Regions from separate parts of the Peribacillus sp. QJM3NY_7 genome, predicted to be linked through region 2. Evidence: riboswitches for the same ligand, from Rfam matches in the RefSeq annotation. Region 2 holds a riboswitch; the other holds the start of a gene.

What was found. Region 2 has a riboswitch for thiamine pyrophosphate ahead of tenA (thiaminase II). Riboswitches for the same ligand answer to the same signal wherever they lie in the genome.
Region 1: linked by a shared signal. The riboswitch ahead of AC0VX1_RS19285 (ABC transporter substrate-binding protein) and the one ahead of tenA (thiaminase II) in region 2 are both predicted to bind thiamine pyrophosphate.

Annotation. Positions count from the first base shown of each region.
Region 1 covers NZ_CM149663.1:4,025,152-4,029,129, forward strand. The annotation lists gene AC0VX1_RS19265 (TatD family hydrolase) at 1-202, opposite strand, end outside; gene AC0VX1_RS19270 (ABC transporter ATP-binding protein) at 221-958, opposite strand; gene AC0VX1_RS19275 (ABC transporter permease) at 948-1,730, opposite strand; gene AC0VX1_RS19280 (thiamine-binding protein) at 1,727-2,011, opposite strand; gene AC0VX1_RS19285 (ABC transporter substrate-binding protein) at 2,023-3,018, opposite strand; TPP riboswitch at 3,152-3,261, opposite strand; gene AC0VX1_RS19290 (protein-glutamine gamma-glutamyltransferase) at 3,561-3,978, shown strand, end outside.
Region 2 covers NZ_CM149663.1:2,395,272-2,399,249, reverse strand. The annotation lists gene AC0VX1_RS11455 (ABC transporter ATP-binding protein) at 1-238, opposite strand, end outside; gene AC0VX1_RS11450 (ECF transporter S component) at 257-835, opposite strand; gene tenA (thiaminase II) at 851-1,534, opposite strand; TPP riboswitch at 1,672-1,803, opposite strand; gene AC0VX1_RS11440 (protein kinase domain-containing protein) at 2,563-3,291, shown strand; gene AC0VX1_RS11435 (hypothetical protein) at 3,282-3,512, shown strand; gene AC0VX1_RS11430 (HU family DNA-binding protein) at 3,805-3,978, opposite strand, start outside.

The DNA of each region.
Region 1 (3,978 bases), 1.6 Mb from region 2:
GGGGCTGCTCTGGATGAAAACCAAAGGCAGGCTTAATTCGTGAATCTTTAAGTGAAAGCTGATAATTGTTTATCGAAGAAGCCAAATTCATGGAAACAGTCAGCAAGGATTCCAACTGAACCTTTTCCATGTCTTTCAGGATCTGCTTTCGCTTAACAATATCATACTTATCCAAATGGATATGGCTGTCGATGATTCTCAAATGGTACCGCCTCCTTACTTAAGTAGTGAAAGTTGGCTTGAGTGCTGCATATAATTCTCTCTTCAAATGAATAAATTCATCACTAAGAAGCTGTTCTTCTCTTCTTGGTCTTGAAAATGGAACTTTCACTTCTTTGATGACAGCAGCCGGTTTTGCTGATAACACATAAATTCTATCTGATAGGAAAACCGCTTCATCTATGCTGTGAGTGACAAAAAGCACCGACCTCCGATTTTCTTCCCAAACCGACAACAGCCATTGTTGCATTTGCAATCTTGTCAGTTCATCCAAGGCAGAAAAGGGTTCGTCCAGGCACATCAAGTCCTGTGGACTTAAGATACTCCGAATGAATGCGGCCCTTTGCTTCATGCCTCCAGATAATTCATGGGGATATGCTTTATCGTATTCTTCTAAACCAGCTTTCATCAAAAGGTTTTTTGCCTTTTCTTTATCTCTGGTCCCAGCAAGTTCACTTCCAAGCAAAACATTTTCCAATACCGTTCTCCAAGGTAAAAGGGAAGGCTGCTGAGGCATATAGCTGATATGTCCCTTTAAGCCATTTATCTTTTTACCATCCAATGAAATGATGCCATGATCAGGCTTCAAAATCCCGCCGATCAAGTGAAACAATGTACTTTTACCGCTTCCCGATGGCCCAAGGATCGTGACGAATTCCCCATCATTCACATGGAAATTCATATTCTCCAATATATTCTGCTTACCATCGAAAGAATAGGAGACGTCTTTAATTTCCAGCTTCACCCTTTTCGCCCTCCTTTCTCTTCCAAGAAACCAAGTATTTCTCCAGGAAAGTGATGATTCCAAAAAAAATCAGGCTCATTCCCATAATGATGAAAATGGCTACAAACACCCGATCTGTCCTGAACGCTGAAGAGGCGAGAGTCATATAAACACCAATCCCCGATTTTGCCCCAAGCCATTCCGAAATAACCGCACCCATTACACTATAGGTAGCCGAAATTTTCAGGCCGGAGAAAATGAACGGGATCGAGTGAGGAAGTTCCAGCTTCCAAAATAACTGGTTTTCCCCCGCTCCCATCATCTTGAAATAATGCTTAAGCTCGTATGGTGTCTGGCGAAAACCATCCAATGATGCGACCGCAACCGGAAAAAAACATACAAGTGAAATCACGATTAACTTAGGCAGCATGCCAAAGCCAAACCAGATCACCAAAAGCGGCGCCAAAACAATGATAGGTATATTTTGTGATAGTATGAGCAGAGGATAAACCGCGTCCTTCACACCTGGAAATAGGTGTAGGATTGCCGCGATCAATAAGCCGATGCAGCTTCCAATAAAAAAACCTGACAACGCAAGCTCGGTTGTGGATATAAGGTGTCCGTAAAGATTGCGGGACGACTCTATTCCTTCAATGAAAATGGCCGATGGAGCGGGAAGCAGCCATTCTTCAACTTTCAATAAGACTGTCACTGACTCCCATACAATCAGCAACAATAATAAAAGAAAGAAGGGAGCCCCCTTCTTCCAAATTCCCCTTCCGATCATGCCCGATATTTCTCCGTTAACGTATCCATCGTAATCCCGCTTGGCTGATATAATATTTTCACTTGGGAAATGACATTCGGCGATCCTATTTCAATCATTCTTACATTCATTTTTTCTATCACGGCAAAAAGCTCGGAAAGCTCCCCCTCCATTGTCGTTTCAAGCGGGTGAACCTCATACTTGACACCTGATTCTTCAATGATCTTGATTGCTTCATCGACCATAGGGATGACATTTTCCCCTTTAGGAATAATTTGTATACTAATTAATGAATTGGCCATTGTATTTCCTCCTATTTTGGTAAAAATTCATTGGTAAATGCCTTTTCAGGATCGAAATCACCTTCAAGAAGCTTATTTTCAGTCATCCACTCACTGTAATTCTTCCAAATTTCAAGCTTTTGTTCACCCCATCGCGGAGCATCATCCTGATACTTGGCTGCAAGCCACTCCTGGCTTTTCTTCACTAGTTTTGGATCAAGATCCGGTGCAGACTCAATTAACATATCTGCTGCATCATCAGGATTCTTAATCGCAAACTGGTACCCTTTCGAAGCTGCATGAACGAATGCTTTAACAGTCTCGGGATCTTCTTTTATCATCTTTTCATTTGTAGTCAAAACAGGCGTATAGTAATCAAGCTTATCAGAGTATTCGGTTAAGTACACCATATTAAGCTTTTCATTTCGTAACTCAGCCTCAATGCCTGTCCAACCATAATAAATCCAGGCAAAATCTATATCCCTTTTAACCGAAGTGAAAAAATCCATGTCTCCTGTATTGACTATGTCCACTTCATTTACATCCGCATTTTCCTTTTTCATGAGTGAATCAATAATGGCCTTTTCAACCGGAGATCCCCAGCCACCATACGTTTTCCCTTCAAAATCCTTGGGAGTCTTAATGTCCTTAGCCTCAGGGGAAGCGAATCCCGAAGTATTATGCTGGATGACGGCAGCTACCGAAACAATCGGCACACCCTGTACGCGGGCCTGCGTTATGCCCTCTTGATAGCTCACGCCAAATTCAGATTTCCCTGAAGCGACAAGCTTATCAGCTCCAGCTTCACCTGGCATGATAATTTCCACATCAAGACCTTGTTCTTTAAAATAACCTTTTTCCTTGGCTACATACAATCCTGTATGGTTTGTATTCGGTGTCCAATCGAGCACGACCGATACCTTCTTTAATTCTTCATTTTTAGATGCTTCTTCTTTTTCATTAGTTCCGCCTGCTCCGCATCCAGCTAAAAGGAAGAACGAAGTTAACAGTGGTAAGAATTTATTCAAGTCATTATCCTCCTACACATCTTATAAGATTCATATGCCGGAACCATAATAGGGCTCCAGGGCTATTCAAATACTGGATAAAAAAGCAAAAAACGCCCGAAGATGAATTCGGACGTTAACATACAAAACAGAAAATCAGTCATAATATGTTCCCTCCGCTGGCATCACCCAGATCAGGTTCAAAGAGTCAGCATCTAATGGATGCAATCTCAGCCAGCAGTACTGGCCCCCCTACATTTCTCGCACATATGAACTTTTCTCTCTCATTATATCAATTCATGGGGAAAAAGGAATACTAATTTGCTTCTTCTCTCTAATTGGAAAAGTATTCCTGGCACTTCAAATATCTTTTGAACGAAAATCATTGAAAGCAAAATAACTCTGCCTCTTTCCGTTCCGATCATTCTTGGCTGCAACGGCGGCGGACACGTTCCAAATAGTCATTTCTTTTCAAGCATTCATATAATGAGCATAACGTGTAGACATTTTTGTTTACTGGTTTTATTAAACCCTTAATTTTATTAGCAAAAGGTGGATATGTCATGATAAAGATTAATCACAAATGGTTAGATGTCAGTCAAATCCAACCAGGTACAGCCTCTGCCAAATCGCTTGAAACTCTTCAATGCTTGGCGGAAGATTCTAACGTTTTTGAATACCGGAACTTTGGGGATTTTAATTTCGAGATACAGCTGAGGAACCGAGTCATAGAGGCAGCTATTGCGTTGGATAAAAGCGGTCCGGATTTTTCCACACTTGAGGAGTCTCAATCCAATCAACGTTATTGGCACCTTTCAAAGGATGGCACCTTTACCCTTCAGCCAGGGATTCTCCCTCATGCTGCGCTCGTTGACATTTTCATGAATGGAGGGCTTTATGCCTTCGAATGCGGGACGGCAATGGTCGTCACTTTTTTAAAGGCGATTTTGGATTTAATCGGCCCCAGGAATTTCGACTATC
Region 2 (3,978 bases):
GAAAAACATACCCCCATGAAGAAGGGCATTTCAATTTCTCCGCTTTCATCGGGACTTCGATGGAATTCGGAATCAATCCGCTTAACACTTGCAACAGAGTGGACTTACCACATCCTGATGGTCCCAACAATAGCACTTTTTCTCCTTGATCAAACGATAGTGATAGATCCTTGAATATCAAAGATTCATCACCGGGAAATTTCATTCTTAACTTTTCAACAGAAACGATTGGTTCCATGGCCCTCAACCTCTTCTTTTAATCAAGTTCTGCATAATCTTTATTGGAAACCGGACGCACAAGATTAGTTACCCCTGTTGCTTCCAGGACTTTAACTAAATAATAAGCGGTCACACCTGCAAAGAATATGGAACCCACAAACCTCGCTATCATGAATAACGATAGATTCCAAGTAGAAAGAGCACCTATTTCCCCGTATGCAAAATCCATGATAACTGATGCCAGGCAGGAAGCCATCGCAGCTAAAACGGCCACCGGCATATTGAATTTTTTATATTTGAACCCCATGAACACCAGTTCCGCGAACAAACCTTGGACCACCCCATATAACAGTACAGTCAGCCCCCATGGGGAACCTAGAAAGAATTCCCCGGAAGCTGCGGCTATCTCCGCCAAAAGTGCCACACCCGGTTTCCGTAAAATGAAAAAGGCGACAGGGCCAGCTATAAACCACATTCCATAAATAAGTTGATCCAGATGTAATCCTAATGGTTTAACGGAATAATAAATCGAACCCCAAAGGATATAAACGATTCCAAATGCTACCGCAATCACGATCGTGACTAATATATCCGTTAATTTCAATCCTTTTTTCATTGTTTCATTCTCCTTTTATACTTCTAATGTTTCCTTATGAACGGGCCATGTCTCTAAACGATAAGCCATTTCCCAAAATGAGTATTCATATTGGCTGCTGAGAATAAAATGCTCTTTCATTCTCGCCTTATCTTCTTCAGTTACTTTTTCAGCAATCTCATCCAGCCTCGCAATTTGTTCTTCCACCAAAGTGCGGAACCACTCTCCTCCGTAAGCCGCTATCCATTCTTGATAAATCGGCTCTTCGGGCATGCACCCTTGCAGCTTTTCACCTATCTCATAATACAGCCAGTAACACGGCAAGATAGCTGCAATAACATCTCCTAAATGTCCCGAATAAGCCGCACGATACATATGGGAAGTATAAGCATAGGCAGTCGGGGCAGGCTTGAAATTTTCCCGTTCTTCTTTAGTGATGCCTAATCTCTCGGAAAAATTCTCATGAAGCTTCAACTCCGCTTCATATGTTCCTTGTGCATGGCCGGCAAGCCTGCTTGTTGTATGTAAATCTGTAGCCTTGACTGCCCCTAAGGCTTGAACTCTAGCAAAATGAGATAAATAATAGGCATCTTGCATGACATAAAAACGGAAACACTCCAATGGCAATGTGCCATCTCCTATTCCTGCAACGAACGGATGATTAAAACTAGCTTCCCAAATGTGATCAACTTCCTTACGGATTTCCTCTGAAAACTTCATGTCCATTACCTCCGAAATTGTATTTTTTCATTGAACGTTACAGAAAAAAAACACTTATCACCCCTTTTTTTGCAAACAAAAAACCACTTTCTTAAACGTAAAGAAAGTGGTTGTACTTGAAATAATACAGAAATGTATAGTTCCAGACCCCACTTCCCTACGCTGGTATAAACCAGATCAGGTTCTAAGGGTCTTAAAGTCATACTTCAATCTCAGCTTTTGTGGGTAAAAAATCAACTTTTACCTATAAAGCACCCCTAGTGGTACAAATTGTATATTAAATTCATTTGCCTTTATATTAACACGATAAATCCAATTGTCAAACGTATTAGAAAAGTTTTCTTGATTTAGGGTTACTAAACTTTCAATCTTTCATACCCTCAATTCCCGTAGCCTTCAAAGAATTTGATCAAAGGGAGCTCAGTTAGTAGTTTACTCGTGAGTTTTACCGGTTTACTCGTGAATTCTACTGTTTTACTCGTGAGTTTTGCCGGTTTACTCGTGAATTCTGCTGTTTTACTCGTGAATTGGCCACTTGACTCGTGAATTCAGCAGTTCACTCGTGAGTTTTTGCAATTTTACTCGTGAATTTAATGAATTCACAGTAATCCCCTTTTGAACTTTCCATCAAACCAGCTCACTATTGTGACGCCGGTTAGGGATTTCCCAAAGCAACTTCTCAACTCGCGCCCATCCACCTCATCACCTCCTACTCTTTTATTATGAATTCATTATAGTAAACTTAATATTTTTAAAAACCATATAATTTCATAATGTGAAAATATAGGAATTATTTATTTTTAATTGTGAACTATCAAAAGATCGCCCCGAAGAAATGACTTTCATTACCGCATTATCAAAAATCAGTGTTAAACTAACCATGATCATTCATATTTCCAGCATAGTTAATAATGGTCTTTTTTTTTGGTTCTTGACTCGAATATTTGAAAGTGGTGAGGGAAGTTTCAATTTTTCGTTCCTTTAGAAAGTTCTACCAGTTAATTGTGGATATTCCTTTAAAAAAGAGTGTGGTTTTGAATTACCGCTACGAGGTAAAAGCTGTAATCGGAACAGGAAGCTACGGTATTGTTTATCGTTGCAATGATTTGAAAATGAATGAAAATATAGTGATCAAACAGCTCCGGAAAAGTAAACGCCGCAGTAAAAAAGAGCTGAAACAATTTGAAAATGAAATTTCCATATTACGAATGTTAAACCACAGAAATATCCCTAAATTTCACGAGAAATTTTCGCAAGATGGAAATGTTTATTTTGTGATGGATTTCATAGAAGGGAATAATTTAGAAGACCATATTTTCTCGAATCAATTAACGTTCAATGAGAAAGAGTCTCTACATTTTCTGGTTAAGCTGGTCGATTTAGTATGTTATCTACATGAGCATGACATTTTCCATCAAGATATACGTATACCGAATATTCTACTTAAAAACCATCAGCCCATTTTGATAGACTTTGGTTTGTCCAAGATGATCAATTCGGACAACCTCGCTAGAGAATCCATTTTGCAGCTGAAAAGGCAGGATTTTTACGACTTGGGGGAAATACTTCTATATGTACTTTATACGACGTACGCTTCCAAAAGTAAAAAAGCACTTCCTTGGACAGAAGAGCTTTCGTTAGAAAAAGAAACCGTGCATATACTGAAAAGGTTATTAAGCATCCAAGAACCTTACTCAGATATTAAAGATATCTCAATGGACCTTCAGGCTGTATTGAAGTCAAAGAATTGGAATTAGCTGCTGCTGCCCCGCCCTTTTCTCTTGTAGCGGTCACTTCCACTCATGGGATACCTTTTGTAGCCTCGGCTGCTGCTGCTGCTGCCTCGGCGATAATGCCCATGTCTTCGCTCACTGCTGCCTTGGGAAAGCTGTTTGATTTTTTTCATTATTTTCTTCAGCATTTCTTTCACCTCTTTTATTTTGGTTTTAAAGCCTGTTATTCATTTAGCCTAACATAGTCACAGTATAAACCTTATTAATAAGTACTATAATTTTTTTTCATTTGTGTTACAGTCCATTACTGCTTCATGGATTCGGCTTTTTTCATTGTTGGTCATGGGAACGCCCTAATCCCTTCAATTTATGAAACTCCAAATGGCTCTTACCATATACGAATAGATGACAAAGTCGATTTTTTATCTTTTCCATTTCTGAGTCACATTCGGTATATATTATCTGTTTTTCGAATCAGTCAGAAAACAAAAAACCTGGCGCATATTTCATCGCCAGGTTTTTTTCTTCGTTCACCTTTTATTTTACAGCTTCTTTTAATTCCTTACCTGCTTTAAAAGCAGGTACTTTACTAGCTGCAATTTGTATTTCTTCGCCAGTTTGCGGGTTTCTTCCTGTACGGGCAGCACGGTCACGCACTTCAAATGTACCAAAACCAACTAATTGGATTTTTTCATCTTTAGCAAGTGTAGC